Regions from separate parts of the Micromonospora sp. CA-248260 genome, predicted to be linked through region 3. Evidence: riboswitches for the same ligand, from Rfam matches in the RefSeq annotation. Region 3 holds a riboswitch; each other region holds the start of a gene.

Region 1 (7,221 bases), 1.9 Mb from region 3:
GCAGCTTGTCCCAGTCGACGCCGTCGCCGGTGAGGTGCGCGCCGAGGTTGACCGAGCCGAGGTTGCACACCGCCGTCTCGGTGTCGCTGTTGACCTCCAGGATCTCGGTGCACAGGTTGGACAGGTGGATCGTGTTGCCCGGCACGCCGGTCTGGTTGGACAGCCGGTTCGACGGGTCCTTGAACGTCATCCACCCGTTGCCGGTCTGTGCCAGGGTGCGCATCATCCGCCCGTACAGGTCCCGGGCCTTCACCGTCCGGACCGCCTTCTTCTCGGCGACCCGGTACGCGGCGTCGAACTCCTCGCCGTACAGGTCGGGCAGCTCCGGGGCGTCCGACGGGTCGATCAGCGACCAGTCGCCGTCGGCCTCGACCCGGCGCATGAACTCGTCGGGGATCCAGTTGGCCAGGTTGAGGTTGTGGGTACGCCGGGCCTCCTCACCGGTGTTGTCCCGCAACTCCAGGAACTCCTCGACGTCCGGGTGCCAGGGTTCCAGGTAGACGCAGGCGGCGCCCTTGCGCCGGCCGCCCTGGTTGACCGCCGCCACCCCGGCGTCGAGGGTCTTGAGGAACGGCACGATCCCGTTGGACCGGCCGTTGGTGCCCCGGATCAGCGCGCCCCGGCCCCGCACCCGCGACCAGGAGATGCCGATGCCGCCGGAGAACTTCGACAGCTTCGCCACCTGGTGGTAGCGCTCGTAGATCGAGTCCAGCTCGTCGCGCGGCGAGTCGACCAGGAAACACGACGACATCTGGGTGTGCCGGGTGCCCGAGTTGAACAACGTCGGGGAACTCGGCAGGTAGGCAAGCGACGACATCAGCCGGTAGAACCCGACCGCCTCGTCGGGCGTGGTGGACAGCCCGCAGGCCACCCGCAGCAGCCAGAACTGCGGGGTCTCCACCACCAGCCGCGACTGCGGGTGCCGCAGCAGGTAGCGGTCGGCCACCGTCCGCAGCCCGAAATACTCGAACCGCAGGTCACCGGCCGGGTCGACGGCGTCGTCGAGCTGCCGGGCGTGCCGGGCCACGAACGCGGCGGTGTCGTCGGCGATCAGGCCGAGGCCGTGGGCGTACCGGATGGACTGGCTGAAGCTCTCCACCGCCTGCCCGCGGACCTCCTCGTCCACGTACGCGGCCAGCAGCCGGGCCGCCAGCCGGGAGTACTGCGGTTCCGTGCCGATCAGCTCCGCCGCCGTCTGGATCGACAGCTTGTCCAGCTCGGCGGTGGTCGCCCCGTCGTAGAGGCCGCTGATCGTCCTGGTGGCCACCCGCAGCGGATCGACCTCGTCCAGGTCGGTGGCCCACCGCGCGACCGCCGTGACGATCCGGTTGACGTCGACCGGCTCGGTGTCGCCGTCGCGCTTGCGTACCCGCATCGCCGGCCGGCGTGACTCCGCGCCGTCGACCTCGGACGGTGGGCGTTCCGCTACGTTCGTCATGACCTCTCCTCGCTGTCACCGATGGCCATCGGACGCGGGAGAACGCCAACGGGCACGGCACGACGGCCGGCCCGGGTGCTGGCGTCGGTCGTCCCGCGCGACCTCCGACCGCCGCGCGCAGCAGCGCACGGCGCACTGGCAGGTCTTCGGACTCGCGGGCGTGACCGGGGTCGCCGGTCGCCTACTGGCCGTCGCTTCCCAGACCTGGCGGTCCAGTGCTCGATGACGGCGGTCGTTCCCACTTACCGCTGCGGGGCAGTCCCGGATTTCCACCGGGTTCCCTGTTGCCTCGACCGGACCACCGGGCCCGGTCGAACCAGCTGCGTGGCACACCATATATGGCGTGGATGGGGGAGAGGCAACACTAGATGTCGCGTCGGCGTGTCAGATAACTCTCCTCCGACCGGTCGGTGGCCCGCAGTGACGCCAGCAGCCGCAGGGCGTCCGCGTCGGCACTGCCGGGCTCGGCGGTGAAGACCAGCAGGACCGGGCCGGGGTTGCCGGGCAGCGGGTAGGTGTCCCAGTCCAGGACGATGTCACCGACCCCGGGGACCTGGAAGGTCTTGGTTCCGGTGACCGACCCGCGCACGTCGTGCCGCGACCACAGCCGCCGGAACTCGGCGCTGCGGATGCTCAGCTCACCGACGATCGCGGTGGCCCGGGGATGGGTGGGGTCGGTGGCGACGGCGGCACGCATCATGCCGATGTAGTCCAGCGCCTGCTGCTCCCAGGACGCGCAGCGCCGCACCGGGGACGCCGCCTCGTCGAACATCAGCAGCAGCATGTTGAGCCGGCCCGGCGGGAGATCCGTCGGATCGCCGAGCAGCGCCACCGCCCACGCGTTCCAGGCGAGCAGGTCCAGGTGGCGGCCGAGCACCACCGCCGGGGTGTCCAGCACCCGCAGCAGCCGTCGGGTGCTCTCCGGCACCCGCTCCGGGCCGTGGTCCACCCGGGCCGGTACCGGCCGGCGGGCGGCGCGGGCCAGGGTGAACAGGTGCCGGCGTTCCTCGTCGTCGAGGGCGAGCGCGGCGGCGAGCGCGTCCAGCACGTGGTCGGACGGGCGGACCTCCCGGCCCTGCTCCATCCGCTGGTAGTAGTCGGTGCTCAACCCGGCCAGCAGCGCCAGCTCCTCGCGGCGCAGCCCGGTGACCCGCCGTCGCCCGCCCGGCTCCAGGCCGACGTCGCGGGGGTGCAGCCGGCCGCGTCGGGCGCGCAGGAAGTCACCGAGTTCGCGGGCGTACGGATGGGTCATGGGGCCAGTGTGACGCGGCCCGGACCGGGGTGGGTAGGACTGCGGGACCTAGGCGACCGGGGACGACCGAGCCCGGCCGGGCGGCCCCTAACGTCGGCGTCCCACCCCGACCGCTCAGGAGCAGCAGATGACCTGGACCGCCGACCACATCCCCGACCAGCACGGCCGTACCGCCGTGGTGACCGGCGCGAACTCGGGCCTCGGCCTGGTCACCGCCACCGCGCTGGCCCACCGTGGTGCGCACGTCGTGCTCGCCGTCCGCGACACCGCCGCCGGCCGGCAGGCCGGCCGGCGCATCGGCGGGAACGTCGAGGTACGTGAGCTGGACCTCGCCTCCCTCGCCTCGGTCCGGGCGTTCGCGGCGGGACTGGCCGCCGCCCATCCGAGGCTCGACCTGCTGGTCAACAACGCCGGTGCGGTGCTGCTCGGCCCGCGCCGCACCAGTGTCGACGGCCACGAGCTGCACCTCGCCACCAACCTGCTGGGTCACTTCGCGCTGACCGGTCTGCTGCTGGACAACCTGGCCGCCGCGCGGGCGGCCCGGGTGGTCCACCTCAGCTCGATCACCCACCGCAACGCACACCTGGACTTCGCCGACCTGATGGGCGAGCGCGGCTACCGGGGCGCCGCCGCGTACGGCCGGTCCAAGCTCGCCACCACCGTCTTCGGCGTGGAGCTGGACCGGCGGCTGCGCGCCGCCGGAGCACCGGTGCTCAGCGTGCTGGCCCATCCCGGTGTCACCCGCACCAACCTGACCCCCCGGGCCATGGCCCACCGTGGCCGGCGTGGCCGGGTGGTCGCCTGGCTGGGCCTGCTGGCCACCCAGCCGGTGGAGCGGGGTGCGCTGCCCCAGCTGCGCGCCGCCACCGACCCGGCGGTCCGTGGCGGCCAGTTCTTCGGCCCGGCCCGGCTCTTCCAGACCTGGGGTCCGGTCACCGAGGTGCGGGCCAGCCCGGAGGCCACCGATCCCGCTGTCGGCCGGCGGCTGTGGACGGCGGCCGAGGAACTGACCGGCGTGAGCTATCTCTGACGCAGGGTCGCACTAGCATGGCTGCGGTCGGTGACGGTGGCGGAGACGAGGCGACATGGGATGGCTCGGGCGGGTGCTGGGCGGCGGGGGCCGGCAGGTCCAGGAGGATCCGGTCCGGCAGGCGGCGCTGTCGGCCGAGGTGCGGCAGCGGTACGGCACCCACGTGGCCGTCGCGCCGGCCGACCAGGTGGCGGGGATCGTCGGCCTGCTCGACGACGGTGACGGCCTGGCGGTGGCGGCCAGGATCGTCGGCGAGTTCGCCGACGCGGCCCACGCGGACCTGTCGGCCCAGACGGCGGAGCTGTACCGGCGCACCGGTCACCGGTTCCCGGTGGACCGGCGCAACTACCGGCCACTGTGGCGGGCGGCCGGTGGCCGGCTGCACTGGCCGCTGTTCGCGCTGCCGGGCGGCCTGCACCCGTACGTGCACGTCGTCGCCGCCGCCACGGTCGTCGGGACGAGGGCGACGCAGTTCGTCCGGGCGACCGACCCGCATCCGCTGCTCGCCCGCCTGTTCGAGGTGCTCGACCTCACCACCTGCGGCTGGGAGTACGGCCGGGTCCGGGTGGACCACGACGGGGCGTCGCTGGTCGGCCGGCTGATCTCCACCACCCGGGACGTCCGGGCGGCGATGAAGGAACCCCCGCCGCTGCCGCCGTCGGTGCGGGAACTCATGCGCACCAACCGGGCGGTCGACGTCTTCGACCTCACCGGCGACCGGGTCGTCGGCACGATCAACGTGGGTGGTGAGCTGCGCCCGGCGCTGTTGACCTGACGCCGTCGGGTCGACCTGCGGGGCCGGCCTGCCCGGGGTGGACGCGGTTGCCGTCCACCCCGGGCTGCCGGGTCCCGTCACACCTGCACACCGCTCGAAATGTCGAGGGGGTACGCCGTGCCGGGCCGGGCCGGCGGCCCCGGTCAGGCCACGCGGTGCGGGGCGAGCCCGTTGGCGCAGTCGTCGATGGTGACGGTCTGCGAGAAGCGCAGCGCGTCCCGGCGGGCCCACCCGTTGATCCCGGTGGAGGTGTTGCGGACGAAGAACCACAGGTCACCGGTCAGCGTGGCGCAGTGGACGTCGATGTTCTGACTCGGGTACCCCTGGCCCTTGGGCTGGCAGTCCTGGTGGGGGTAGGCGCGGATGAAGGTCCCGTCGCCCCAGGAGATCCCGCCGCCGCTGTACAGGTCCGGGTGCTGCCCGTGGCCGTCGCAGTGGGCGCTGGCCGGGCTGGCGGGTATCAGGGCCAGCACCGAGCCGCTCGCGGCGAGGGTCAGCGCGGAGGCGATGGAGAGGAGCCGAGATCGCATGGAAGTCTCCTGTCGATAGGTGACGATCACTGTCCACAGAGGATTGCACGGGTCGGCCGCGCCCGCACGGCGAGCGGTCCGCGCCGGGGTCCCGCCGACCCGTGGGACGCCGCCTGCGGTCAGGCGAAGAGCAGGTCCAACTGGTGGTCGAGGACCGCGGTCGCCTGCGCCGGGGTGTACTGCCCGCCGAGCAGGTACACCCCCAGCCCCTCCACCAGCGCCAGCAGCCCCGCCGCGGCGTCCGACGCCGGTGACCGCGGCAGCAGCCCGGCGATGAACTCCACCAGTTGCGCGGTGTCCGGCCGCAGACCGGGGGCCGCCGCCGGGTGCAGGGCGGTCCAGGACAGGAACGCCAACGCCACCCGTCCGTCCTCGCGCGCCGCCTCGTCCAACGGCAGCAGCGCCGCAAGCAGGGTGCGCAGCAGCAGCCGGGGCCGCGGGTCCGACCCGAGCGCCGCGACCGCCGCCTCGACCCGGGCCCGACCCCGGTCCCGGACGACGGACAGCGCGAAGGCCATCATCTCGTCCTTGGTGGTGAAGTAGTGCTGCACCATGCCGGCGGACACCCCCGCCTCGGCGGCCACGTGCCGCAGGCTCACCGCCTCCAGACCCCGGTCGGCGGCGACCCGCATGAGCGCGTCCGCGATCAGCGTGCGGCGCTGACGGGGGTCGACCTTCCTGGGCATCGGGGCCTACCGCGCCGTCGTCACGGTGCCGGCCGCGCCGTCCACGGTGATCATCTGACCGGTGACGATCCGCGAGGTGGCGCCCGGCACGCTGATCACGGCCGGGATGCCGTACTCGCGGGCCACCGTCGGGCCGTGCGCCATGATCGCGCCGGTCTCGGTGACCAGCGCCCCGGCGGTCAGGAACAGCGGCGTCCAGCCCGGGTCGGTGGTGGCGGTCACGAGGATCTCCCCGGGTTCGAGGTACGCGGTGGCCGGGTCGGTGACCACCCGGGCCGGGCCGGTCACCCTACCCGTCGCCGCCCCCACGCCCCGCAGCAGTCCCGCCCCGTCGGTGGGGGCCGGCAGGGTGCTCTCCACGTCGGTCCCGTCGGACAGGAGCGCCACCGGCACGACCCGGCGGCGCAGCTCACGCCGGTGGGTCGCCCGGCGTCGGGCGACCAGCCCGGTCAGGTCGGCACCGGCCAGGGCCGCCTCGACCTCGTCGAGGGTGAGGAACATGACGTCGTCCGCCGTCGGGAACAGCGTCGCCCCGATGAGCAGCAACTGCTCGCGTACGGTCCGGAGCCGGTACAGCCCGGCGAACTTGCCGGCCTCCCGCAGTCCCGCCAGCCGTCGTGCCCGCCGCAGCAGGAAGATCGCGATCCGGCCCCGGACCGGGCGACGTCGGCGGACCCGGGCGGCCAACTCGTCGAGCGCGGCCCCGGCTGCTGCGGCGGCCTCGGCGAACCGGCGGTCGGGTGCCTGCGCGGGGTCGGTCAGCCGCAGGTAGTTGGCGACGGCCGCAAGGACCGGGGTGGGGTCCTCGGCCCAACGCGGCACCCCGACGTCGGCTTCGGCCGCCGCCCGGTGGCCGTAGCGGGACAGGAACCCGGACAGGCCGATCTCGGGGAGCGCGCCCCGCAGGTACCGGGCCGCCAGTTCGGCCGGTGGCGTGTCGAGGAGCAGGTCGCGGTGCTCGCGGGCGGCGCTGGCCAGCGCCCACAGCGCGAGGTCCATCTCGATCGTCACGTTGTGCGGGACGCCACGCAGCACCGCGTGGACGTCGTCCTCGGTGGCGACCCCCTTGAGCAGGTGGCCGGGCAGGGCCGAGGCGAGCATCCCGGCCACGATCGGCCAGGTGATGTCGTCGGCGGCACCGCCGTCGCCGTCGCCGTGGTCGCGGACGAACCGCAGCCGCTCGTGGGCCGTCCGCAGGTGTGCCGGTGCCACCGACTCGGCCCGCAGCCGGTCGACCGCGGCGACCAGCCGACGCCGTGCCGCGTCCGGTCGCGTCAGCGCCCGCAGGATGCCCCGCAGGGCCCGCAGCGCCGTGCCCAACGAGGCGTCCGCCGGGCGGCGGCGGGAGCCGTCACCGGACGGCGCGAACCGGGGGTCCCGCAGGACGTGCTCCATCACCGCCTGGGCGCGCGGCCCGAAGTCGACGGCCATCAGCCGGACGAGCCGTCGGCGGCTGGCCGGCCGGCGGACCAGGTCGGTCAGGTCGCCGTAGAGCCGTCCGCCGATGTCG
Region 2 (7,221 bases), 1.2 Mb from region 3:
CGGGGCCTCGGCGATCGCCCGTAGCTCGGCCGGCTTGGGCTGGTTGGCCACGACCTTCCAGCTGACCGAGCGCCCGCTGAGGGTGCCGTTGGTGTCGATCACCCGCCCGGGAAAGGTCACGGATATCTCGAACGACATCAGCTGCATGAACGCCTGCTGGTTCTGTGGATTCTGCTCGGCCACTTTTCCGCCGTATTTCTTGGGATCGAGCGGCAGGCTGAAACGATAGAGATCACCGTCGCGGACAAGATTCACACTCTCGCTGGTGAAATCCTTCAACGGGGTGTGCCGATAGGTGATCTGCGCGCCGTAGTAACGCTCGTCCTGGTAGACGGTCTCCTCGCCGACGGGGAGGCTGGGAATGTTCTCCCGCAGTTCGGCGTAGGCCACCGCGATGTTCTTGTTGCGGTTGCTGAGCACGGACCTGTCCGCGGTCAACAGGAGTTGCCCGTCGATGGTGTCGTCGGCGTTGACGGTCAGGCCGAGGTTGAGTTGCATGCAGCCGGCGAGCGACGCCACCAGGGCGAGGCACGCCACCGCCCGTACCGCCCGGCCGCGCCAGAGTCCGGTTGTCATGGTCACATTGTGTGTGATCCACTTCACAGTCGGCAGTCCTAGATCGGTCATCCGCCTGTCTCCGATCTTACCGGAATGCCCAACTGTTCGGACAGTACGGAAATGGTGAAAGGCAGATATCCTGGACGGTTGACCACCATTGTCGACACTATCCGCTCCGTTTCCGCGCGCACCGGATCCGCATCGAACCCCGACGGCACCAACCCGAAACAACCGACCCTCCCACTCCCACTCCCACCCCCTACCCCCGTCCCCGCCCCCTTGGGTCCGTACCCCGCTTGGTGATCAAGAGGTTTGCGTCAGAAAATCCTCGGCAGGTGACGCAAACCTCTTGATCACCGGGGAAAGCCGGGGGCGGGGGCGTTGAGTGGGAGGGGTGGGGGGTGGGGTGGGGGTGGGGGCGTCGGGGCAGTGGGCTGCGGTAAGGGGCACATCGTGCTTGTGGCCGTGACGAAACCGGTGTGAGATCTCCGGTGAGGACCGTCGTGCCCACCCCGGGGACGGGCCCCCGGCCGAAGGGACCGCACTGCCGTGAACGCCGCCACCGAGCCCCGTACCGTCGCGCCCCGGGTGGTGCGGGCCGCCCGTACCGGAGTCGCGGTGGTCTTCGCCCTCAACGGCCTCGCCGTGGCCAGCTGGTTCTCCCGGGTCCCGGCGGTCCGCGACGCGCTTGGCCTCAGCGCCGGCCGGCTCGGCCTGCTGCTGCTGGCCATGTCCGGCGGCGCGGTGCTGGCGCTGACCAGCGCCGGCCTGGTGACCCAGCGGCTCGGCCCGGCCCGCACCGTCGTCGCCTCCACCGTGCTGGTCGCGGTCGGGCTGGCCGGGGTGGGCGTCGCCACCCCGCTCGGCTCGCTGCCCGGCGTCGCGGTCGGCCTGTTCGCCCTCGGCTACGGCTCCGGCACCTGCGACGTGGGCATGAACGTCGAGGGCGCGGCGGTGGAGAAACGGCTGGGCCGCACCATCCTGCCCCGCTTCCACGCCGCCTGGAGCCTCGGCTCGGTGGCCGGTGCCGGGCTGGGCGCGGGTGCGGCCCGGCTCGGTGTGCCGATCACCGTCCACCTGGCGGTGCTGGCGGCGGTGGTGCTCGGCGGCACCCTGCTCGGGGCGCGGAACTTCCTGCCCGCCCTGCCCGCCTCCACCGCGGACGGTGCCGCGTCGGCCCGCCGGGGTGGCCTGCTCGCGGCCTGGCGGGAGCCGCGCACCCTGCTCATCGGCGCACTGGTGCTGGTGATGGCGTTCACCGAGGGCAGCGCCAACGACTGGCTGGCGGTCGCCTTCGTCGACGGCTACGGGGTCAGCGAGGCCGCCGGGGCAGCCGTCTTCGGGGTCTTCGTCGCCGGCATGACCATCGGCCGGACCGTCGGCACCGTGGCCATCGACCGCTGGGGCCGGGTGCCGGTGCTGATCGGCACGATCCTGCTGGCCGCCGCCGGCTCGCTGCTGGCGGTGCTGGCCGGCTCCGGCCCGCTGGCAGTCGTCGGGGTGGTCCTCTGGGGGCTCGGCGCGTCGCTCGGCTTCCCGGTCGGGATGAGCGCCGCCGCCGACGACGAGGAGCACGCCCCCGCCCGGGTCAGCGTCGTCGCGGTGATCGGTTACACGTCGTTCCTGGCCAGCCCGCCGCTGCTGGGCCTGCTCGGTGACCACGTCGGCATCCTGCATGCCCTGCTGGTGGTGCCGGTGCTGCTGATCCCGACGCTGGCCCTGGTGCCGGCGACTCGTCCACCGGCCGGCGTCGGGCCGTCGGAACACACCGCCCCAGTACAGAAAAACTAACAGTTCCCGGCCCGCACCGGTATCGGGTGCGCGGCCGTTACGACGGGTCGTCGCCGCTGGCTAGGGTCGCCGGATGCCAACTGAGATCACCGCCGCAGCGGCGGGCCGCTGGACCCTGGGCGACCGCACCGTGCACCGGATGGGCTTCGGCTCGATGCGGCTCACCGCCCACCCCGACCGGGACCGGGCGCTGCGCGTCCTGCGCCGGGCCGTCGAACTGGGCGTCGACCACATCGACACCGCCGCGTTCTACGTCTCACCGGGCGGCACCCTGAAGGTCGGCACCGGCCCCGCCCGGTACGCCACCGAACTGATCCGTGCCGCCCTCGCCCCGTACCCGGAAGGGCTGGTCATCGCCACCAAGGTCGGCTTCCGGGCCGACCCGACGACCGGCACGCGCGAGGAGGCCAGCCCGGCGCAGCTGCGCGCCCAGGTGGAGGAGAACCTGCGTCGGCTCGGCCGCGACCACCTCGACCTGGTCAACCTGCGGATCGTCAAGCGGCCCGCGCCGGACTCCGTGGCCGAACGCTTCGGTGCGCTGGCCGAGCTGCGCGACGCCGGTCTGATCCGGCACCTGGGCCTGTCCAACGTCCGCGTCGACCACCTCGACGAGGCGCAGACCATCGCCCCGGTGGTCTGCGTGCAGAACAACTACGCCCTGGACAACCGCGGCGACCAGGACGCCATGGTCCGCGAGTGCGGTGCCCGGGGGATCGCCTACGTGCCGTTCTTCTCCCTGACCGGCGTCAACCGCGAAGGCGGGGCACGTACCGACCACGACGCGGCCGTACGCGCCGTCGCCCGCGCCCACGACGCCACCCCGCAGCAGGTACGCCTCGCCTGGACGCTGCACCAGGGCCCGCACGTGCTGGCCATCCCCGGTACCGGTGACCCGGCCCACCTCGCCGAGAACGTCGCAGCCGCCGCGCTGCGACTCACCCCCGACGAGCTGGCCGCCCTGGGCTGAACGGTCCCGGGCGTGGCGCGTACGCCCTGGGGCGTCGAGGTCTGCCCCGTCCAGCCGGTTGTCACCGGGCTCGCAGCGCCCTGCCAGGCAGGGGTGTTCCACTGGAGGGACGCCGAGGAGAGGACGGGCAGATGGGCTGGTTCAGCCGACGGACCCGGGCTGACGAGGGCATCCCGACCAAGCTCGATCGGGAGGCCACCCGGGACGACCTGACCGCGTTGGCGGACTTCGTGGCCGCCCACCGGGGGGTGGAGTTCTATCTCGAACCCGAGACGACCGCCACCGACACCACAGTGGTGGCGATCGCGCACGACGGGGAGTGGATCCGCCGCCGCACCGGCTCCCCACGTACGGCGGCGAAGCTGGCCCACCGGCACGCGGTGCCCCTCTACGAGGCGGCGAAGACCGGATACCCGGAGCGGATGCGGGCCTGGAACCGGACCCACCCCGAGCGTCGCCTCCGCTGACCCCTCAGCCGCTGCGTAGAGGGTGGCCGGGGGTCTGCGGGGTGGGTGTCTGTGGGGGCGGGCCGTGGGGTGCGGCCGTGGTGGTGGGCGCGGCCGTTGGCCGCGCCAGCGGCTGCGGGCCAGGGGTGTGGGTATGTCGTCGCGGGCCCTTTCGAGCTGATGACGGTGACGGATCGGTCCCCCCGGGTGGGACGGCCCGGCCCGGCTCGGCCCGACGCCCGTCCGGTCGGGTCGGACCGTGCCGACCCCGAGTCGTTGACGTCATCAGCTCGACAGCGTGCGAGAGAGGTGTTCCGACCGCCAGGGACGGTCGGCCCCGGGACAGGTCGGCCCCGGGACGGGTCGGCCCCGGGACGGGTCGGCCCCGGGACGGGTCGGCCCCGGGACGGGTCGGCCCCGGGACGGGTCGGCCCCGGGACGGGTCGGCCCCGGGACGGGTGCCTCGATCGGCTCCGCCCCGGCTGGTGGCGGCCGGCGGAACTCCCTGAGGCGGGTTGCGGGTCGCCTCGGAGGATCTGCGGGTGCGCCGCACGGGGCGGCTGCGGGTCGGCCGTCGGGCGGGGCCGGACCCACCCGTGGGATGCGCGGGGCGGGCGGCTGCCGGCCTCGCCACAGGGGTCGATCGGTGCCGTCGCGGGGCCGGTGGCCACCGTTGACCTCGGGGTGAGGAGTATGGCAGCATTCGCGGCCTGACGGCAGTGAAGGAAGTCGGTGCGATTCCGACGCGGTCCCGCCACTGTCACCGGGGAGCGATCCCCCCTCGTGAGTCACGACCGTGCGTGCACGGTTGGAAGGCCGGGGGTGAGCGTCGATCCGGGAGCCAGGATACTTCGGCCGTCGGAGAACCCCAGGGCGTGGACACCCGAGGAGGACCCGATGACGCACAGCGTCACTGCCGACCCCATCACGGTCGGTGATTTCTGCATCACCGTCGAGCCCGCGCCGCCGCGTGCTCCCACCTCTCCCACCGTCGCCGGCCGCCGCCGGGGCGGTCGGCCTGCCACGTACCGCTGACGGCCGGTCCGGGTACCCCGCCGCAGGCGGGTGCGTCGTACCTCCGCCGCCGCTGACCGGCGTCCCTCCCGCCCCGCTCGGCCCGGCCCTGTGGTCGAGCCGGACGTCACTCTCCGGAGCCGAACGTGCGCATTCTGCTGCTGTCCACCGCCGACACCGATCTGCTCGCCGCCCGGGCCAGCGCCGCCGACTACCGGCTCGCCAACCCCACCCGGGTCGACGTGGACGCCGTGCCGGCCCTGCTCGACGGGGTCGACCTGGCCGTCGTACGGCTGCTCGGTGGTCGGCAGGCGTGGCCGGACGGCCTCGCGGCGGTGCTCGGCTCCGGCGTCCCCACGATCGTGCTCGGCGGCGAGGCGGTGCCCGACGCGGAGCTGATGGCGGCCTCCACGGTGACCTCCGGGGTGGCCACCGAAGCCCTGTCCTACCTGGTCGAGGGGGGTGCGGCAAACCTCGCCCAGCTGGCCCGGTTCCTGTCCGACACGGTCCTGCTCACCGGTGAGGGCTTCGACCCGCCCACCCCCACCCCGCCGTACGGCATTCTCGACCGTCGACCCCCGACCGCCCCGGTCGACCCGACCGCCCCGATCGACCCGGCGGAACCGGCGGCCGGGCCGGCCGGGCGGCGGGCGGACGGCGACGGGCGGCCCACGGTGGGCATCGTGTTCTACCGGGCGCACGCGCTGGCCGGCAACACCGACTTCGTGCACACCCTGGTCGACGCGGTCGACGCGGCCGGGGGGAACCCGCTGCCGATCTACTGCGGATCGCTGCGCGGGCTCACCCCCGGCGCCGGGCCGCTGGACCTCTTCGCCCGCTGCGACGCGCTCGTCGTCACCGTCCTCGCCGCCGGGGGGACGGTCGCCGCCGACGCCTCCGGTGGCGGCGACGAGGACGCCTGGGACGTCGGCGCGCTCGCCGCCCTCGACGTGCCGGTGATCCAGGCGCTCTGCCTCACCAGCACCCGGGACCAGTGGGCCGGCAGCGACGCCGGACTGTCCCCGTTGGACGCGGCGATGCAGGTGGCGATCCCCGAGTTCGACGGCCGGATCGTCACCGTGCCGTTCTCGTTCAAACGCATCGACGCCGACGGGCTGTCGGTCTACGCCGCCGACGCCGAGCGGGCCGCCCGGGTCGCCGGGATCGCCGTCCGACAGGCCCGGCTGCGGCACCTGCCCCCCGCCGACAGGCGGCTGGCGATCGTGCTCAGCTCCTACCCGACGAAGCACTCCCGGGTCGGCAACGCCGTCGGCCTGGACACCCCCGCCTCGGCGGTACGCCTGCTCGCCGCCCTCGCCGCCGCCGGATACCACCTCGGTGACGCGCCCCCGCCCACCGACGGGGACGCCCTGATCCACGCACTGATCGCCGCCGGTGGTCACGACGTCGAGTGGCTCACCCCGCAACAGTTGTCCGCCGCCGAGGCCCGGGTGCCGGGGGAGACCTACCGGCGCTGGTTCGACCAGGTGCCGGCCGACCTGCGGGACCGGATGCGGGAACACTGGGGTGAGCCACCCGGCCAGCTCTACACCGACGACGGTGACATCGTCCTGGCCGGGCTGCGGTTCGGCAACGTCACCCTGCTGATCCAGCCGCCGCGCGGCTTCGGTGAGAACCCGATCGCCATCTACCACGACCCCGACCTGCCACCCAGCCACCACTACCTCGCCGCGTACCGGTGGTTGGCCGCGCCGGTCGCCGACGGCGGGTTCGGTGCCGACGCGGTGGTGCACCTCGGCAAACACGGCACCCTGGAATGGCTGCCCGGCAAGGGCCTCGGCCTGGCCGCCGACTGCGCCCCCGACGCCGTCCTCGGCGACCTGCCGCTGGTCTACCCGTTCATCGTCAACGACCCCGGCGAGGGCACCCAGGCCAAGCGGCGGGCGCACGCCGTCGTCGTCGACCACCTGGTGCCCCCGATGGCCCGCGCCGAGACCTACGGCGACCTGGCGAAACTCGAACAACTGCTGGACGAGTACGCCACCGTGCAGGCCCTCGACCCGGCGAAGGTGCCGGTGGTCCGGGGGCAGATCTGGGAGCTGGTGCGCGTCGCCGAACTGCACCACGACCTGCACACCGAGGCGATGCCCGACGCCGACGACTTCGACGACTTCGTGCTGCACCTCGACGGTTACCTGTGCGAGGTCAAGGACGTGCAGATCCGCGACGGGCTGCACATCCTGGCCGAGGTGCCCACCGGTGAGCCCCGGGTGAACCTCGTCCTCGCCGTGCTGCGCGCCCCCCAGGTGTGGGGCGGCGCCCAGGCCCTGCCCGGCCTGCGTCAGGCCCTCGCCGCCAGCTATGACCTCGACGAGCAGGCGCTGCTCGCCGAGCCCGGGGCGCGGGTGGCGGTGCCGGCGGCGCTGACCGACGTCGTCGACGGGCCGTCGGTCACCGCCGCCGACGCGGTGGACCTGATCGAAG
Region 3 (7,221 bases):
ATCGACCAGCCGAGCAGATGGTAGGGGCCCGTCGGCTGCCGTTCCCGGATCGCCGCTACGAAACGGCCGGCCAACGCCACCACGTCGGGCAGCGCGTGCTGACCCGGCTCCAGCCCCGGCGCTTCGAGACCGATGATCGTCCGTTCCGGGCTCAGCCGGCGGGCGACTCCGGCGAAGATGGACGGGGAGCCGGACGCGCCGGGGACGCAGAACAGCGGCGGGTACGTGCCGTCGTTGGGTGCGGCGGCCAGGGTCACCAGCGGTGACCAGGTGTCGGCCTGCTGGTCGGCGGCCCGTCGCGCCTGCACCGCTGCGGCGAGGACGACGGGCGTGTAGAGGTCCCGGGCCGTGATCCGGGTGCCCAGGCGTTGCTCGATCAGCTGGAGCAGCTTCGCCGCGTGCTCCTCGTCGGCGCCGAGTGCGAACAGGTTGTCGGTGACGGCGGCCGGGGTGGCCGGTGACACCAGGACGTCGGTCATGGCCAGCGCGATCGTCTGCGCCAGGCTCAGCGCATCGGCGGGCGGGCCCGCCTGCTGGTGGGGCGGTTCGGCGGCCGGATCGGCGGCCGGTGGTGCGACGGCCTGGAGGTGCACCTGCTGGGCGAAGTCGCGCAGGTTGGGCGAGCCGTACAGGGTCCGGACGCCGAGTTTCGCGCTGAACGCCTGGTTGACCCGGCTGATGACCCGCATCGCCTGCAACGAGTTGCCACCCAGTTCGAAGAAGTCGTCGTCGGCGCTGAGTCGCCAGGCGGCCATGCCGAGGACGTCGGCGAAGACGGCGGCGACCTGCCGTTCGGTCGGGGTGGCCAGCGCGACGACCTCCCGGTCGGCCTGGACGTACGCCGCCGGTGCGGGCAGTGCCCTCCGGTTGAGCTTGCCGCTGAGCGACATCGGCAGGCTCTCCAGCACCCGCCAGGCCTGCGGGACCATGTATGACGGCAGAAACTGGGCGGCGTGCCGGCGCAACTCGGCGACCGATGGTTCCGTCGACCCGGTCAGGGTCACGTAGCCGGCGAGGATCTGCTGGCCCCGCGCGTCCTCGGCCAGCTTCACCGCCGCCGTGTCGACCGCGGGATGGGTACGCAGCACCGCTTCGATCTCCTCGACCTCGATCCGTAGGCCCCGCAGCTTGATCTGCGTGTCGATCCGGCCCAGGAACTCCAGGTGGCCCTCGCGGTTCCAGCGGACGAGGTCGCCGGTGCGGTACACCCGTCCGGTGGACCGGAACGGGTCCGGGATGAACTTCTCGCTGTGCAGGTCGGGGCGGTTGAGGTAGCCGCGGGCCAGCCCCTCGTCGCCACCGATCAGCAGTTCACCCGGCACCCCGACCGGCACCAGCGCCAACTGCTCGTCGACGACGTAGAAGCGACGTCGGGTGATGGGCCCGCCGATGGGCGGCGAGGTCCGGTATTCCCCGCGGGGTACGACGTGCAGCGTCACGCCGATCGCCGCCTCGGTGGGGCCGTAGCCGTTGACGAACGTCCGACCCGCGACGTTCCACCGGTTGGCCAGCTCGGCCGGGCACGCCTCACCTCCGGTGAACACGTGGCGCAGGTGCGGGTACGGGCCGTCGTCGAGCAGCGCCAGCAGCGTCGGAGGTGCGCCGACGAAGGTGATGCGCTCGTCGCGGATCAGCGCGGACAGCGACTCCGTCGAGTGCAGGGTCTCCCGGCGTGCACACACCAGCGTGGCGCCGCTGATGAGCGCGGCGTAGACCTCTGCCTGACACAGGTCGAAAGCGAGTGACGCGAACTGCAGGATCCGGTCGCCGGGGCCGAACTTGAAGGTCTCGGCGAACGGGACCAGGTAGGACACCAACGCCCGGTGCTCGGTCAGCACCCCCTTGGGGCGGCCCGTCGAACCGGAGGTGTAGATCACGCTGACCAACGAGTCCCCGGTGCTCACCTCGTCGAGCGGGTCGCCTGCTCCCCCGGCCCCGGCGGACTCGATGTCCGGCCAGTCGCGGTCCAGGCACAGGTAACGACGCGACCGGGGCTCGGGAAGGCTGGCGAGCAGGTCGCTCGTGGTCAGCACCACGTGTGCGTCGGTGTCGTCGAGAATGAACTCCAGGCGGCCGACCGGGTGGTCGATGTCGAGGATCACGTACGCGGCGCCCGCCTTGGCGACACCGAGGAACGCCACGAGGACGTCCAGGCCGCGATCCATCGCGACCCCCACCAGCTCTTCGTGTCTGACCCCGCACCGGTGCCTCAGGTGGGCGGCGAGGACGGCGGCACGTCGGTCCAGTTCCCCGTAGGTCAGCTCGACGCCCTCGAAGACCGCCGCGACGGAGTCGGGTGCCGCTGCGGCCCGTTCCGCGACGAGGACGTGCACGGGATCGGAGCGGACGGCGTCGTCCGGACCGCGACCCAGCCGCATCAACTCGGCCCGGTCGTCGGCGGACAGCAGGTCGATCTCGGACACCCTGATGCCGGGGTCGGCGGCCGCACCGGTCAGGACGCGCTCGATGTGGGTGAGCAGTTGGTCGATGCGCCACCGGGCGAACAGCTCCGTCGAATACTCCGCCGACACCCTCAGCTCGGTCGCCGACTCGGCGAAGGTCAGCGACAGGTCGAACCGGGAGTGCATCGTCTGCTGGTCGACCACACTGATGGTGGCTCCGGGCAGGTCGAGGGAGCCGCTGCCGGTCTCCTCGTTGAGCACCTGGAGAAGGACGTCGAACAACGGATTGCGGCTGGGGTCGCGGGGGACGGCAAGGCGGTCGACCACCCGCTCGAACGGCACGTCCTGAAGCTCGTAGGCCCGCAGGGAGGTGTCCTTGACCCGATCGAGCAGCTCGGCGAAGGTGGGCTTTCCGGACAGGTCCAGCCGCAGCACCACCGCGTTGACGAAGATGCCGACGACCTGTTCCAGGTCGGGATCGGACCGACCGAGTGCGGTGGTGCCGACGGCGAGGTCCTCCTCACCGGTGTAACGGGACAGGACCACCCCGAGGGCCGCGGTCAGGAGCATCGACAGTGAGACCTTCTGCGACCGGGCGAGGCGGCGCGCGGTGGCACCGATCGATGCCGGAAAGACCCGGCTGAGGTGTTCGCCGCGGTGGACGGTGTACGGCGGTCGCGGGTGGTCAGCCGGCAGGTTCAACGCCGGCAGGCCCGACAGTTGGGACTTCCAGTAGGTGAGCTGCGCTTCGAAGGTGCCGTCTTCGAAGGCGACCCGCTGGGCCTTGACGAAATCGGCGTAGTCGGTGGCGGCCCGGCCGGCCGGGAGTTCGTGACCCTGCCGGATCGCCGCGTACGACCTGCGGATCTCGTCACTGATCAGGTTGATGGACCAGCCGTCACACACGATGTGGTGAATGACGATGGACAACAGGTGTCGTTCCGTTGCGACGCGGAACAGGCGGAACCTGTAGAGCGGGCCCACGGCCAGGTCGAACGGTGTCCGTGCCAGCGTGGTGGCCGCGTCGAGGGCACGTGTCTCCCGGAGTTCCCCCGCTGCGGTGGAGTCGTCGATCACGAGCGCCTGCTCCGGAGGAGCTGCGATGACCTGGTAGGGAACGCCGTCGTGCGCGTCGAAGCGCGCGCGGAGGATGTCGTGGTTCGCGACGACCCGGGTCATCGCGGTCTGTAGTGCCGAGTGATCCAGGTCGCCGTCGATCCGGTACAGCACGGCGACGTTGTACGTCGGTGTGCCGGGGGCGAGTTGGTCGAGGAACCACAACTGTTCCTGGGCGAACGACAGTGGCAGTTCAGCCGAATCCGTCGCGTGTGCCGAATTCACCAGGGCCTCGGTCACTACCTCTCCTTCCTACAGACACCCGCAATCTGTCGAAAAAGCGCAAACTCGTGTCGCGTAATCACAGAGATGTCAGTGCCCGGGAGCGAACCCGGCGCTGTTTCGCCACGGGGTGACCTACGGTGAATCAACTTGGACAGCATCATCGGTCGGTGCCGGATATTGCTTCGATCCATTGCCACAGCTAGCGACCAGAGTATGACTGACGGTAACATTAACGATGGGGTGCGTCAATACGTATTGATGGCCGGCCGGGAGTTCGCCGGCGGGGTTGCGGCTGATTTGAGCTGGTCCGTATGGCTCATGGTCAGGTGTCCGTAGCGCTGTCCATCATGGTGAACCGTCCCGGTTTCGGCGCAGTCGGCGGTCACTGCGCGTGGCGGACGCCCGGAGGGCGGTGCACCACCAGGATCCCGCCGGGGAACGGGGGCGGACCTGGCCGACCGGACAGCCCCGCAACGTCACGCCGACGCGCCGTCCGGCGTGGTGGCCGGACCGTCCCGCGGGTGCCGACCCCCTCACCACGGGCGGCAGCCGGCAATCACGGCGTCGCGTTCCCCGCCCGACGCCGGCACCACCCACGGCGCACGTGAGGAGAATTCCCTTCCGCATCGTGCGGACACGACCCCAAGTGGTGACCGGCGACAGCTTCCCGAGCGAACACACATTCAGCCACGACACCATTTTCACCCTCGGGGGAAATTGGCAGGTCCTTCGCGGCTGCCGCGTACGCCGGACTGCTAGCCTGCCGATCAGCGGAAAACGCCCGTCGACCCAGCGCGAAGGGAGCATCCCAGTCGTGACGACAATTCGCATTCTCGGCCGCGCCGCACCATGGAGGACACTGTTCCTCGCCATTGCCGTCGCGGTGGCCCAACTGCCGGCACCCGTCGCCGGTGCCGCCGCCAGGGGCGACCGACCCGCCCTCCGTTGGCGGGCCGACGACGCGCTGTCGAGTTCCCGCTTCGCGCTGGCGGCGGCCACGGCGCCGGACGGGTCGATCTTCGCGATCGGGGGTGCCGACGCGGCTTCGGTCACCACGGTGGTGGAGGTCTACACGCCTCGGACGCGGCGGTGGAGGGCCGGTCCGTCGCTGCCCCGGCCCCGGTACCGCCATGCGGCGGCCACCGGCGGGGACGGGCGCGTCTACGCGATCGGTGGCAGCTCTCCCGGTGCCGAGGGAGCGTTCCTCAGCTCCGTGCTCGCCCTGACGCCGGGCGACGACCACTGGGTGCCCGTCGCGTCGATGCCCAGCGGACGGCAACTGCTCGCCGCGACGGCCGGCACCGACGGCCGGGTCTACGCCGTCGGCGGGGACCGTCGCGGCTCGCTGTCCACCCTGGAGGTCTACGAGCCGACGGTGGACCGGTGGACCACCGCGGCGTCGATGCCCACGCCGCGCTACGAGATGGGGGTGACCGGCGGACCAGACGGGCGGATCTACGCGATCGGCGGCTGCGGGGACGGCGTCCTGAACGTCCTCGACGTCGTCGAGGCGTACTCGCCCACCACCGACACCTGGGCGACTCTCGCGCCGCTTCCCAGCCGGCGGTGTCTGGTCGACGCCACGACCGGCCCGGACGGCCGGATCTATGCGACAGGTGGCTGTGAACTGGTCACCGACCCTTCGGGAAGACCTGTCGACTGCGTGGACACCACCCGGGTGGACGCGTACTCACCCGACACCGGCACCTGGGCGACGGTCACCGGCACCACCACCGCCCATCGTGAAGGCGCGGCGGTCACCAGCGGCAGGAGGATCTTCGCGATCGGCGGGCACACCGCCGGGGTGGAGTCCGCGCGGGTGACCGCCCGCCGCCCGCCGGGGGCGTGGCCGGCCTGCGTCACCGGCACGGGTTAGCATCGGCGGCGGCATGATCGTGCGAGGTGCCCCGCGGGTGCGGGGAGAATCGGGAAGCCGGTGTGATTCCGGCACGGGCCCGCCACGGTGACCGGGGAGCGACCGTCCAGGCGCGAGGAGCGCAGCCACTGGCCGTACGGCTGGGAAGGCGGACGGGTTGGCGTCGATCCGGGAGTCCGAAGACCGGCCTCGCGTCGACCGCCCGCCCGTCCGGGGTGGGCCGAGCGCAGCGGGAGCCTGCCTGTGGAACTCTACGACGCCATCCACCGCCGCCGGGACGTCCGGGCCCAGTTCACCGGGGAACCGGTGCCGGACGGCGCCCTGCACCGGATCCTGGACGCCGCGCACGCCGCACCCAGCGTCGGTTACTCACAGCCGTGGGACTTCGTCCTGGTCCGGGACCCTGCCATCCGTCGTCGGTTCCACCGGCACGTGCAGGCCGAGCGGGCGACGTTCGCCGCCACCCTGGACGGCGCGGCGGCCGAACGGTTCGCGGGCATCAAGATCGACGGGGTGTTGGAGTCGACGCTGTCGGTCGTCGTCACGTACGACCCGCAGCGTGGGGGCCCGGCCGTGCTCGGGCGGCACGCCATCGCCGACGCCGGTCTCTACTCGGTCTGCCTGGCCATCCAGAATCTCTGGCTCGCCGCCACCGCCGAAGGGCTGGGCGTCGGGTGGGTCTCCTTCTACCGAGAGTCGTTCCTGGCCGGGCTGCTGGGCGCACCGGCCGGCATCCGGCCGGTGGCCTGGCTCTGCGTCGGGCCGGTCACCCACCTGGAGTCCGTGCCCGACCTGGAACGGCACGGGTGGCGTCGACGCCGACCTCTCGCCGAGGCGATCCACCACGACCGTTGGTTGCACAGCTGAATCCCCATTTTCCATTGTGGATGACAGCGCGCCTCGTCGCTGCAACACTGTTTTCGGTCGATCCCCCGCCGACTTCCTGAGTGCCCACTGATGGATTTTGACAGCGATGGGACAGCCATTGGATCTGCACAGGGTAGTAGTCAGCCATCCTGAATCCTGCCCGAGACAGGTTGACTTCATTGTCACCGACGACCGGCACGGCGCCGCCGCTGCACCGGCGGCCTTCCCCGCCGGACTTCGCTTCGGGGTTCACCGGTGACGCGAGGCGGTCGTTGTCGCCGCGGGTCACGGCGACCGGTGGCAGCTCACGGAGAAACCAGCCCCGAACGCCCGCGCCTGACTGCGGTCGGATGTCCCCCGGGCCGACGAACACAGCCTCGACGAGCGCGCTGAGTACGCCGACTCATGCCTGGTCGGGTCGGACCGTCCACGCTGGACCGCGTGACTTCTGAGGCGGCCGGTGCACGTCGGTGGGGTGGCCCGATCGTGGGGCTCCTGGTCCTGGTCTGGATCGGCGGGCTGATCGCGGCAGCCGTGTGGTGGCTGAGCATCGGCTTGGCGCAGTGGAACGCCAACTACGACGGCCGGCCCGACGAGCTGGTGGGCCTCGGACGCCAGGCGAGCCTGGCCCTGCTGGTCGCCGCGTTGGTGGCGATCGCCGGCCCGGCAGTCATCGCGCTCGTCGCGTACCGGCTGCGGCTGGTCCGAACCGCGATCGTCTTCCTGGTGCTGACC

The links. A riboswitch is a leader RNA that binds a small molecule or an ion and turns the genes downstream of it on or off. The one in region 3 is predicted to bind cobalamin.
Region 1: it holds a riboswitch for cobalamin, as region 3 does, so the genes downstream of both, ACQP2H_RS19425 (ribonucleoside-diphosphate reductase subunit alpha) here and bluB (5,6-dimethylbenzimidazole synthase) in region 3, are expected to answer to the same signal.
Region 2: it holds a riboswitch for cobalamin, as region 3 does, so the genes downstream of both, cobN (cobaltochelatase subunit CobN) here and bluB (5,6-dimethylbenzimidazole synthase) in region 3, are expected to answer to the same signal.

Annotation. Positions count from the first base shown of each region.
Region 1 covers NZ_CP192021.1:4,472,482-4,479,702, reverse strand. Annotated here, with positions in the region: gene ACQP2H_RS19425 (ribonucleoside-diphosphate reductase subunit alpha) at 1-1,438, opposite strand, end outside; cobalamin riboswitch at 1,559-1,775, opposite strand; gene ACQP2H_RS19420 (helix-turn-helix transcriptional regulator) at 1,803-2,690, opposite strand; gene ACQP2H_RS19415 (oxidoreductase) at 2,818-3,720, shown strand; gene ACQP2H_RS19410 (hypothetical protein) at 3,776-4,495, shown strand; gene ACQP2H_RS19405 (hypothetical protein) at 4,639-5,025, opposite strand; gene ACQP2H_RS19400 (TetR/AcrR family transcriptional regulator) at 5,145-5,711, opposite strand; gene ACQP2H_RS19395 (PEP/pyruvate-binding domain-containing protein) at 5,718-7,221, opposite strand, start outside.
Region 2 covers NZ_CP192021.1:3,853,179-3,860,399, reverse strand. Annotated here, with positions in the region: gene ACQP2H_RS17035 (LppM family (lipo)protein) at 1-576, opposite strand, end outside; gene ACQP2H_RS17030 (MFS transporter) at 1,108-2,349, shown strand; gene ACQP2H_RS17025 (aldo/keto reductase) at 2,423-3,316, shown strand; gene ACQP2H_RS17020 (hypothetical protein) at 3,448-3,783, shown strand; cobalamin riboswitch at 4,485-4,614, shown strand; gene cobN (cobaltochelatase subunit CobN) at 4,923-7,221, shown strand, end outside.
Region 3 covers NZ_CP192021.1:2,618,513-2,625,733, reverse strand. Annotated here, with positions in the region: gene ACQP2H_RS11555 (non-ribosomal peptide synthetase) at 1-3,758, opposite strand, end outside; gene ACQP2H_RS11550 (Kelch repeat-containing protein) at 4,558-5,619, shown strand; cobalamin riboswitch at 5,627-5,825, shown strand; gene bluB (5,6-dimethylbenzimidazole synthase) at 5,863-6,486, shown strand; gene ACQP2H_RS11540 (hypothetical protein) at 6,928-7,221, shown strand, end outside.